Regions from separate parts of the Lentzea sp. NPDC102401 genome, predicted to be linked through region 2. Evidence: riboswitches for the same ligand, from Rfam matches in the RefSeq annotation. Region 2 holds a riboswitch; each other region holds the start of a gene.
What was found. Region 2 has a riboswitch for S-adenosylmethionine ahead of ACIRG5_RS16770 (aminotransferase class V-fold PLP-dependent enzyme). Riboswitches for the same ligand answer to the same signal wherever they lie in the genome.
Positions count from the first base shown of each region.

Region 1 (3,724 bases), on a different contig from region 2:
TGCTGCCGATGGAGCCGCCGACGATGAGGCGGGTGACCGACGTGAGCGCGACGAGCAGCACGATGAACGGCATCGAGCGGCCCAGGTCGGTGACGAAGCTCAGGATCCTGTGCACCGCGGTGTTCGGCCGCAACCCGCCCTTGGCGGTGAGCTGCAGCCAGACACCTACGGGAACTCCGAGAACGGTGGCGATGACGGTGGAGACGCCGACCATGTACAGCGTCTCGCCGGTTGCTTCGAGAAGGAACGAGAAAACGTCGGACCAGGGTGTTGCAGACCTCACGCAGCTACTCCCTGGGGGCCCTTCAGGGACCTCTGCACCGAGCCGCCGGCCTCGCCGATCCACTCCAGGGCGGAGTCCGAGCGCTCTCCGTTCAGGCCGAGCCGGAAGCGCGCGACCGGGGTCTCGCCCAGGCGCGTCAGACCGCCGCCGACGATGTTCAGCTCGACGCCGAACCGGTGCGCGGCCTCGGGCAGCAACGCGCCGACCGCGGCGAACCCGACGAGCACGACGTCCGCGACGCGGTCGTAGCTGCTCTCGTTGATCGGGTTCAGATCGACGGCGGGCAGCAGCGCACTGCTCGTGCGGCTCGCGACGTCGTTGACCAGGTCCAGAACCTTGCCGTGCTCGACGACGCGGCCCTGCTCCAGCACAGCGACGTCATCGCAGATCTTGCGGACCACGCCCATGTCGTGCGTGACGACGAGAACGGTCACACCCAGCTCGGCGCGCGCACGGTCGAGCACGGTCAGCACGGAACCGGTGGTCTCCGGGTCCAGAGCGCTGGTCGGCTCGTCGGCGAGCAGCACGGACGGGTTGGCGGCGAGGGCGCGCGCCACGGCGATGCGCTGGCGCTGCCCGCCGGACAGCTGGTCGGGGTAGGAGGCGGCCTTGTCGGTCAGCCCGACGAGGTCCAGCAGCTCGCCCACACGGGTGCGGCGCTGCGGTCCGGGGATGCCCGCGGACTCCAGCGGCAGGGCGATGTTGCCGGCGGCCGTGCGCTGACGGAGGAGCGAATCCCCTTGCGGCACAACGCCGATCTGGCGGCGGGCGGCACGCAGGGCCGACCCGTCGAGGCTGGTGATGTCAGTGCCGTCGACGCGGATCGCACCCGAGTCGGGACGCTCCAGCAGCGCGACGCACCGGGCGAGCGTCGACTTGCCGGCGCCACTCGGACCGACGACGCCGAGCACGGTTCCGGCCTCGACGTCGAGGGTCACGCCGTTGAGGGCACTGACGCCCTGGAAGGACTTGGTGAGGTTTTCGACAGTGATCACGTCTGCTCCACGGCTGCGCGCGACGGCACACTGTCCGTTTGAGACGGACGTGCGCGGTCGAAGTTTCTGCTCAGGTGTGTGCGCCACTCGATGACTGAGTGCGCGTCAAAGGACTCTGAAAAGGCGCCTTAGACGAGGTGGCGACGACATGCAGAAGACGAGCGACGGCACTGGTCGATGACTCGACGGCGCGTCAGCATTCGCACGGTACCCATGGTGCTCCTCCATCGGTCCTGGCGTTAGCACCTGCCCGCATCCAGCGGGTGGTTGCTGCGACGTCGTAGAGCCAGGTCTCTCAGTCGCTCCGGATGGCAAGTAGCAGTCAACCGGACGGACGTTCGGTTGCGCAAGCCAGATTCCGATTCGTTCGACAGATCACACTGTTGGCCGAAGGATCCCCGGCCTAGACCTCGGCGATCCGGATGAAGTCGATCACGCTCAGCTGCTCGCCTCGAACCTGGGGATCCACACCAGCTTCGGCGAGCAGTTCGTCAATGTTTCCCGGGTTGCCGGCCCAGCCCTTCAACGCCGCCCGCAGCGTCTTGCGGCGCTGCGCGAAAGCGGCGTCGACGATCGCGAAGAGCTTCTTCCGGTCCACTGTGGACAGCGGCTTTTCGTGACGCTGGAACCACACCAGGCCCGAGTCGACGTTGGGTGCCGGCCAGAAGACGTTCTTGCCGATGGAGCCGGCCTTCTTGGACTCCGCGTACCAGGCGAGCTTCACACTCGGGACGCCGTAGATCTTGTTGCCGGGCTTCGCCGCCATCCGGTCGGCCACCTCGGCCTGGACCATGACCAGACCCTTCTGGAGGCTCGGGAGTTCGGCCAGGAGGTGCAGCACCACGGGGACCGCGACGTTGTACGGGAGGTTCGCGACGATCGCGGTCGGTAGGACCGGCAGGTCCTCTTGGGTGACTTTCATGGCGTCTTTGAGGACGACGTGCAGCTTGCCCGCGTTGTCCGGGTCCATCTCGGCGACCGTCTGAGGCAGCCGCTGCGCCAGTGGCGGGTCGATCTCGACCGCCACGACCTGTTTGGCGGCGGGCAGCAGGGCGAGCGTCAGGGAGCCGAGGCCGGGGCCGACCTCCAGGACCACGTCGTCGTCCGTCAGCCCGGCCGCGGCGACGATCTTGCGGACCGTGTTCGGGTCGTGCACGAAGTTCTGGCCGAGCTTCTTGGTCGGGCGGATGCCCAGCTCTTCAGCCAGACGACGAACTTCGGCAGGTCCCAGCAGGCTCACCGGTGCATTCTCGCAGGCTCGCCCGTGGAGGGACGGGCTGGGACCGCGGTCGTGGGCCTGATGGGCAGCACCGAGCCGGTGCCGGTCATCGCCGCTTGACCGGCGGCCTGGGTTCACCCGCCTCGGCAACGACGAAGGCCGCCCGTGGCGAACCAGGGCGGCCTTGTCAGGGGGACGGAGAGGGTTGTGCGTGTTTACGGCAGGCCGAGCTTGGCGCGGCAGCCCGGCCACGCGCCGTACGTGCCGCCGGCGCGGTCGCGGAGCTTGGTCGCGATGGCGATCTGCTGCTCGCGCGTCGCCTGGTGCGGAAGCTGCGCGTACGCGGTGCCGCCGTTGGCCGCCCAGGTGCCCGCGTTGAACTGGAGACCGCCGTAGTACCCGTTGCCGGTGTTGATGGCCCAGTTGCCGCCCGCCTCGCACTGCGCGAGACGGTCCCAGACAGCACCGTCGGGCAGCGGCTTGGTGCCGACGGTGATCTTCTTCGGCTTCGGCTCCTTGGTGACCTTGCCGCCGATCTTCTCGCGGCTGATCTCCTTGCCGTTCTTCACCGTCACGCGGTACGTCGACGTCTGCTCGCCCGGCGCGCCGGGGTCGGTGACGGTCTGCTCGCCCGCGTTCATGTTCGGGTCGTTGGTCTTCTCGACCGGCGGCGCGACGGGCTCGTTCACGTTGATGACCGTGACGCCGGTGCGCGAGATGTAGACCTCGGCGCCGGTCGCGAGCTTCACGTCCATGCCGGACGCGACGGCGTCCTCGGGGCCGAGGCTGAGGTTCTCGGCCTTCAACAGCTCGTCGACGGTCAGTGCGGTCGTCTGGACCTCGCGGACCGGGTTCGCGCCGTCGAAGAGCTTGATGTTCTTGCGGGTCTTGACCTCGACGCTCATGCCCTCGAGCGGCACGTCGTGCGAGCCGGGCGCGGACATCCAGGCGCCTTCGAGCGGCACGCCGAACTGCTTGGCGGCCTCCTCGACGGTGACCGAGCGGACCCAGTCCTCGCGGGCCTGGCCGTCGATGCTCATCTTGACCAGGCGGCCGCGGTCGAGGCTGATCTTGCCGCCGTCGGAGACCGGGGCGTTCAGCGAGGGCGACAGGGCGTCGTGCTCACCGACGACGATGCCCTCTTCCGCCAGGACCTCGCCGACCGTGCCCTCGTAGGAGTGGACGGTCTGCATCGCGCCGTCGACCTCGACGGTCAGCGACTTGTCC
Region 1 is NZ_JBIWKS010000011.1:28,915-32,638, forward strand. Features, by position in the region: gene ACIRG5_RS32460 (methionine ABC transporter permease) at 1-283, opposite strand, end outside; gene ACIRG5_RS32465 (methionine ABC transporter ATP-binding protein) at 280-1,278, opposite strand; SAM riboswitch class I at 1,500-1,593, opposite strand; gene rsmA (16S rRNA (adenine(1518)-N(6)/adenine(1519)-N(6))-dimethyltransferase RsmA) at 1,682-2,512, opposite strand; gene ACIRG5_RS32475 (transglycosylase family protein) at 2,713-3,724, opposite strand, start outside.
Region 1: it holds a riboswitch for S-adenosylmethionine, as region 2 does, so the genes downstream of both, ACIRG5_RS32465 (methionine ABC transporter ATP-binding protein) here and ACIRG5_RS16770 (aminotransferase class V-fold PLP-dependent enzyme) in region 2, are expected to answer to the same signal.

Region 2 (3,724 bases):
CGCGATCGACTGGAACTGGTTCAGGTGTGCTTGGACGTTCGCGACATTGATGTTCGGTGCCGCCAGAGCCGCAGGGGCGGCCGCTTGCGCTGTGGTCGCTCCGGTCACCATCAAGGCGGCCGCCAGCGCGATCAGGATCCTCATGGTTCAACTCCGTGCAGGGTTAGGGATTGAGCCACAGATCAACATGCTCCACCGCGCATGAGCCCGCTAGAGGCGATCGTCGGATTCGTCGGAATCGATGGTGATCAACCAGAATGGTCCAGGTGGGTGACGTCACGGTCGTTCTGGGCATCGGCGCGGCCGTACTGCTGATCTCCGTGATCGCGGTGCGGGTGTCGACCCGGCTCGGGCTGCCCTCACTCCTGCTGTACCTCGGCATCGGCGTGCTGCTCGGCGAGGCCGCGTTCGGCATCAAGTTCGACGACGCCGACCTCACCCAGTCCCTCGGCATCGCGGCACTCGTGCTGATCCTGACCGAGGGCGGCATCACGACCCGCTGGAACGCGGTGAGGTCCTCGCTGTGGCTGGGCGTCGCACTGTCCACAGTGGCCGTTGTGGTGAGCGTGGCGGTGACCGGGACGGCGCTGCACTTCCTGCTCGGCCTCGACTGGCGGATGGCCTTGCTGTGGGGCGCGGTGCTGTCGTCCACCGACGCGGCCGCCGTGTTCAGCGTCCTGCGCTCGTTAGGCGTGGGGCCGCGGCTCACCGGTGCGCTCGAACTGGAGTCCGGCCTCAACGACGCGCCGGTCTACATCGCCGTGGTGCTGCTGGCCTCGTCGGACGCGATCTCGTGGACCGCGCCGCTGCTGGTGATCTACGAACTGGGTGTGGGCGCGCTCATCGGTGTCGCGCTGGGGTATCTCGGCGGGGCCGGGCTCAGACGCGCGGCACTGCCCTCCACCGGTCTGTACCCGCTCGCCACGGTGGCCGTGTGCGTGATGGCCTACACGGCCGGCGACCTCGCGCACGCGTCCGGATTCCTCGCCACCTACGTCGCCGCGCTGGTCCTGGGCAACGCCCGCCTGCCGCACCGCGCCGACACCCTCTCGTTCGCAGAAGGCCTCGGCTGGCTCGCCCAGATCGGGCTCTTCGTGCTGCTGGGTCTCTACGCCTCGCCGTCGCGGCTGCTCGACGTGCTGTTCCCCGCCCTGGTCGCGGGCTTGGTGCTGACGTTCGTGGGCCGGCCGCTGTCGGTGTTCCTCGCCTCGCTGCCGTTCAAGGTGCCGTGGCGGGAACAGGTGTTCCTCTCCTGGTCGGGGCTGCGCGGCGCGGTGCCGATCGTGTTCGCGCTGATCCCGTTGATCCAGGGGGTCGAGGGCGCGCGCGAACTGGTCGACGTGGTGTTCCTGCTGGTCATCGTGCTGACGGTGGTGCAGGGCACGACGCTGCCGTTCCTCGCCCGGCGCCTCGGACTGGTGAAGATGGGGGAGGCGCAGGAGGTCCAGGTCGACTCCTCGCCGCTCGACGAGCTGGGCGCCGAACTGCTGCAGGTGCACATCCAGCGCGGGTCGAAGCTGCACGGCGTCTACATGACCGAACTGCGGCTGCCCGTGGGCGCCACGGTCAGCCTCGTGGTGCGCTCGGGAAAGAGTTTCACGCCACAACCGACGACCCGGCTGCAGACGGACGACCAGTTGCTCATCGTCACCACCGAGGAAGCGCGCGATGCCGCTGAGCGGCGCGTACGTGCCGTCGACCGCGCCGGTCGCTACGCACGGTGGAAGGGCGAGACCGGCGATTAGTCGGTCACCGACGCTTCCCAGCATCTGAATCAGGTGTCGACGAGTGCGTCGGCCTCCGCTAACGTCGTCGGCAGGTCATGAGAGCCAGCGTCAAGCCCAAGCTTGCTGGCCGGCAACCCTCCAACCGCGGTGGGGTGCCCTTGGTGAGGACCTGGTCCGGCGCGTGGGGCGCCGGTCAAGCGCGGGCCTTCGCACGACGGGGCCCCTGGCCTCGGAGGCAGCTCGATGACGCTCGCGATCACCCCTGGAACCACCACCGCCGTTCCGGCTGTCGTTGGCGCTGAACTGCGGGTTCCGCTCGTCACCGGAGAGCGCGTCACCTACGCCAACCTCGACCACGCGGCCTCGGCGCCCTGTCTGCAGGAGGTGCGCGACGCCGTCGACGAACTACTGCCCTGGTACGCCAGCGTGCACCGCGGCGCCGGGTTCGCCTCGCAGGTCTCGACCCGCGTCTACGAGCAGGCCCGCGACCGCATCCGCCGGTTCGTCGGGGCGCACTCCTCCGACACCGTCGTCTTCACCCGCAACACCACCGATTCGCTGAACCTGTTGGCGCGCAGCGTTCCCAAGAACACCGCCGTCGTCCTGTTCGACAGCGAGCACCACGCGGCCCTGCTGCCGTGGCGCGGGCCGAACGTTCAGCGAGTCCCTGCCCCGTCTTCGTCCGGCGCTGCGATCGTCGCGCTGGACCGGGCGTTGGCCGCCGCCCCGGTCGGCCCTCGGCTCGTGATCGTCACCGGGGCGTCCAACGTCACGGGGGAGCTGTGGCCCGTCGCCGAGCTCGCGAAGGTCGCCCGCCGGCACGGCGCGCGGATCGCGCTCGACGCCGCGCAGCTCGCCCCGCACCGACCGATCAACGCCCGTGAGCTGGGCGTCGACTACATCGCGTTCTCCGGCCACAAGATCTACGCGCCGTTCGGCGCGGGTGTGCTGGTCGGCCGCGCGGACTGGTTGCAGCAGGCCCAGCCGTACCTGGTCGGCGGCGGTGCCACGTCGAAGGTGACCGACCACGGCGACCGCCTGGGCGTGGCCTGGTCCGCGGTGCCCGAGCGGCACGAGGCCGGCAGCCCGAACGTCGTCGGCGTGCACGCGCTGGCCGCGGCCTGCGAGATCCTGTCGCGGCACTGGGAGCAGACCGTCGCGCACGAGCAGGAACTGCTGACGCGCCTGCAGAACGGCCTGCGCACGATCCCCGGCCTCCGCGAGCTCGCGATCCTGACCGACGCCGACAAGGTGGGCGTCGTGAGCTTCACGATCTCCGGCTTCGACGCGGGCTTCCTCGCGGCGGCGCTGTCCGCCGAGTACGGCATCGGCGTGCGCGACGGAGCGTTCTGCGCGCACGTGATCGTGGGTCGTCTGGTCAAGCAGGCCGGATCGCACGAGGAACGTGCCGTGCGCGCGTCGATCGGTCTCGGCACGACGCCCGAGCACGTGGACCGTTTGGTCGCGGCGCTGCGCACTCTCGTCACCGAGGGTCCGAAGTGGACCTACGCGCAGCGCGACGGCCGCTGGGTTCCGCAGGACGACAACCGAACCCTGCCGCCGTTCCTCGCGTAGTCCCTGTAGTGGACAATGACCTGGTGAGTGACGAGGCCAAGGCCGCGGAGAAAGCTGCCGAGAAGGTCGCTGACAAGCCGGAGGAAGCGCAGGTCAGCGAGCCGGAGACGGTCGCGACGCCCGCGATCGTGGTCGAGGAGCCGGCCGCGGGGAAGATCGAGGAGAAACCGGAGGAGTCCCCCGCGAGGGCGGAGGAGGACGACGACGAGTTCTCGATCTCGGGTTCGATCTCCGGCTCGTTGCCGGAGCCGCGGACGAAGATCCTCGCGCTCCTGGCGGCCGGCGTGCTGGCCCTGGACGTGCTCACCAAGGTCGTGTCCGTGGCGTTCCTCGAGGGCGCCGACCCGATCAAGCTCTTCGGCGGCGTGCTCTACCTGACGTTCGTCCGCAACCCCGGAGCCGCGTTCGGCCTGGCCGAGGGG
Region 2 is NZ_JBIWKS010000004.1:358,937-362,660, reverse strand. Features, by position in the region: gene ACIRG5_RS16780 (M28 family metallopeptidase) at 1-144, opposite strand, end outside; gene ACIRG5_RS16775 (potassium/proton antiporter) at 267-1,745, shown strand; SAM riboswitch class IV at 1,819-1,933, shown strand; gene ACIRG5_RS16770 (aminotransferase class V-fold PLP-dependent enzyme) at 1,971-3,302, shown strand; gene lspA (signal peptidase II) at 3,326-3,724, shown strand, end outside.

Region 3 (3,724 bases), on a different contig from region 2:
TACGACCTCGCCGCGGAGCACGTGTTCGACGACGGCTTGCGGATCGCGCCGGACGTGTGGCACGACTACCACTACAACGCGCTCAAGGCGGAAGCCCCGTGGCCGCAACGGATCGTGGCATGGCGCGCGAACGTGGAACCGGTCGGACCACACGTCGTGGACGGCCTGCAGCGCTTCCCGCGCACGGGCTGGCTCAGGACGGACGCGATCACCTTGTGAGCCAACGATTTCAGTGATGTGGCCGAGCGCTGAGCACCGCCTCATCGCAAGCAACGCGGAGCCGATGATCGAGCACAACGCGGTTCGGGGACGCGGGCGCGCCCCCGAACCGGAGGGAGGTGATTAACCCAGTGCCTTGATGACGGCTTCGGCGGACGCCGGGACCGTCGCGCGCGGGCCGATCGTGTCGCCGAGCGCGTCGAGGGTCTTGAGGCCGTCGCCGGTGATCAGCAGCACGGTCTCGGCGTCCGGGTCGAGCTGGCCCGACTCGAACAGCTTCTTCGCCGTCGCGACGGTCACGCCGCCGGCGGTCTCGGCGAAGATGCCCTCGGTGCGGGCGAGTAGCTTGATGCCCTCGACGACCTCTTCGTCGGTGACGTCGTCGATGGCGCCGTTGGTGCGGCGCACGGCGTCGAGCACGTACGGGCCGTCGGCCGGGGCGCCGATCGCCAATGAGCGGGCGATCGTGTCCGGGCGGACCGGGCGGATGACGTCGTGGCCCGCCTTGAAGGCGGCCGAGATCGGGGAGCAGCCGGTGGCCTGCGCGCCGAACACCTTGTACGGCGTGGCTTCCACCAGGTCGAGCTGGCCGAGTTCGCGGAACGCCTTGTCCACCTTGGTGAGCTGCGAGCCGGACGCGATCGGCACGACGATCTGGTCGGGCAGGCGCCAGCCGAGCTGTTCGGCGACCTCGTAGCCGAGCGTCTTCGAGCCCTCCGCGTAGTACGGGCGGACGTTGACGTTCACGAACGCCCAGTCCTCGTTCTCCGCGGCGAGTTCCTGGGCGAGGCGGTTCACGTCGTCGTAGTTGCCGTCGACGGCGATCAGGGCGCCGTCGTAGACCGCGCTCATGAGGATCTTGGCGCGCTCGAGATTGGAGGGAACGAGAACGACCGACTTCCAGCCCGCGCGGGCGGCGGCCGCGGCGACGGCGTTCGCCAGGTTGCCGGTGGACGGGCAGGCCAGCACCTTGAAGCCGAGTTCGCGGGCGGCGGCGAGCGCTACGCCGACGACGCGGTCCTTGAAGGAGTGGGTGGGGTTGCCGGTGTCGTCCTTCACCCAGATCTTGCGGACGCCCAGGGCCTTGGAGAGGTTGTGCGCCTCGACCAGGCGGGTACCGCCGGGATCGGTGTTCGGGTGCTGTTCCACAGTGGACGGAACAGGGAGAAGGCCGCGGTAGCGCCAGATCGACCTGGGGCCGGCCTCGATGTCCTCGCGCCGGATCTTCCCGAAGTCGTAGGCCACTTCCAGCGGCCCGAAACACTCGAGACAGGCGTACTCAGGAGCGAGAGGGGTTTCGTTTCCGCACTCACGGCACAGCAGCGCGCGGGCGGGGCCGAGGTCGAACTTGGTGCTCGTAGGCACAGAGACAGCAGTCATCGCGAGGTATCTCCTCATCTTTCCCGCGAAATCGAACGGGTCGGAATTGGCACCGTGATCGTCTTCTACGCGCAGTTCTGCGCACAGCGGTGACGCCGGTTGCCGGGGCTTCGTCGGGCCGTTCCCTCTGCCCCTCTGGATGAGCGGTGTTCAGTTGTGGCTACCAACGTACGGCACCTGTCCGGTGGTCAGCCACCAACGTCCACGATTCGGGACGTGGGAAGATGCGGAGCGTGAGCGCACCGGAGTCACTGCACCTCGTCATCGGCGAGGAGGAGTTGCTGGTCGAACGTGCTGTTCGGGCGGCTCTCGAGGCTGCCCGCGAGGTCGATTCGACCGCCGACCTGACCCGCGTCCAGGTGACTGATCTCACGGCTCCGGAGCTGGCCGAACTGGTGAGCCCGTCGCTGTTCGCGGAGGGTCGCGTGATCGTCCTGCAGAACGGGCAGGACATCAGCAAGGAGGTCGCCGACACGGTGCTCTCCTACGTCAAAGCGCCTGCGGACGGGGTCACGCTCGTCGTCGTGCACACGGGCGGTGGTCGCAGCAAGGCGGCCAAGGACCTGCCCGGGCAGCTGAAGAAGGCCGGTGCCGCGGTCACGGAGTGCGCCAAGGTCACCAAGTCCGCTGAGCGCGAGGCGTTCGTGCGCAACGAGGTGCGGCGGGCGGGCGGCAAGATCGACCCGGAGGCCGTCGCCACGCTCATCGACGCCGTGGGCACGAACCTGCGCGAGCTCGCCGCGGCCTCGTCGCAGCTCGTCTCCGACACCGACGGCAAGGTGACGGTCGAGGAGATCCGCCGCTACCACCAGGGCAAGGCCGAGGTGACGGGGTTCGCCGTCGCGGAGAAGGCCGTCGTCGGTGATCGGGCCGGCGCCATGGAGGCGTTGCGCTGGGCCATGCAGCTCGGCGTGCCGCACGTGCTGGTCGCGGATGCGCTGGCGGACGCGGTGCGCACGGTCGCGCGGGTGACCGCCGTGGGGCGCGCCGACCCGTTCAGCCTGGCCGGTCCGCTCGGCATGCCGCCGTGGAAGATCAAGAAGGCGCAGGCCCAGTCGCGCGGCTGGGACCAGGCGGGGCTTGCCGACGCGATGCAGGTGGTCGCGGGGCTCAACGCCGACGTGAAGGGCGTGGCGGCCGACGCCGACTACGCGCTGGAACGTGCCGTGCTTCGGATCGTGGCCGCGCACAGCCGCCGTTGATCCCAAGAGAGATCACTGCGAGCGCGGGATCCCGATCAGGTACTGGGCTCCCGTGAAGCCGGGTTCGACGCCGATCGTCCACACGAACGACTCGGTGCCGTCCAGGCCGTCGACCATCCGCCGCAGTTCCGCGCGCCCGTACATGCGCAGGAACGACACGACGCTGTCCCAGAACATCATGAACGGCAGCACCGGCACGACGTAGGTCAGCACCAGCCGCAGCACGTAGCGCGGCAGGGGATTGCGCTGGAACGGCGCTGCCAGCAGCACGGCCAGTGTGAGGAAGAACGGGAAGACCAGCACGTAGAGCCACGACCGCTTGGTGTCCACGACGACCATCGGCTGCCGGGTGTCGACGGCGTTCTGCAGCATGCGCGTGGCCAGCGCGGGCGGGAAGTGGTGGAAGGCGCCGTAGATCGTCCGCGTCCCTTCCAGCCGGCAGTCCGTGGCGTCGACCGGCGACGGCACGTGGTCCACCGAGCAGCACGGGTCCGGCAGCCGCCGCCGGTTCGCCGAGGCGACGCGTTCGAAAGCGGGCACGTTCGGCACCAGGTCCGTCAGCGTGACTTGGGTGTGGACACCCGAAGCGTGCAGCCGGCGCTGGATCAGCGGCACCGGGCCACCAGAACCGGCGCAGAGGTCGACGATCCGATGATCCGCGCCCGACCGCAGAGCCAGCGCCAACGGCCGTGCGTACTCGCGCGCGGCGTCCGTCAGCCGGTAGATGGTCGTGATGGACTCCGTGTGCAGCGTGCGCAACACAGCCGGCGTGCCGTCGAGATCGTGAAGCTCGACGAAGTCGATGCGCGGAAGCGATTCCATGGAGCTACGCCTACCGTGCCCGAGGCCACATGCGAAAGGGCTCCACCTCCGTGAGGAAGTGGAGCCCTTTGCAGAAGCTCGATGCGAGCTACGAGCGAGAT
Region 3 is NZ_JBIWKS010000014.1:7,642-11,365, reverse strand. Features, by position in the region: gene ACIRG5_RS37590 (hypothetical protein) at 1-219, shown strand, start outside; gene thrC (threonine synthase) at 343-1,599, opposite strand; SAM riboswitch class I at 1,611-1,745, opposite strand; gene holA (DNA polymerase III subunit delta) at 1,824-2,801, shown strand; gene ACIRG5_RS37575 (hypothetical protein) at 2,814-3,623, opposite strand; gene rpsT (30S ribosomal protein S20) at 3,724-3,724, opposite strand, start outside.
Region 3: it holds a riboswitch for S-adenosylmethionine, as region 2 does, so the genes downstream of both, thrC (threonine synthase) here and ACIRG5_RS16770 (aminotransferase class V-fold PLP-dependent enzyme) in region 2, are expected to answer to the same signal.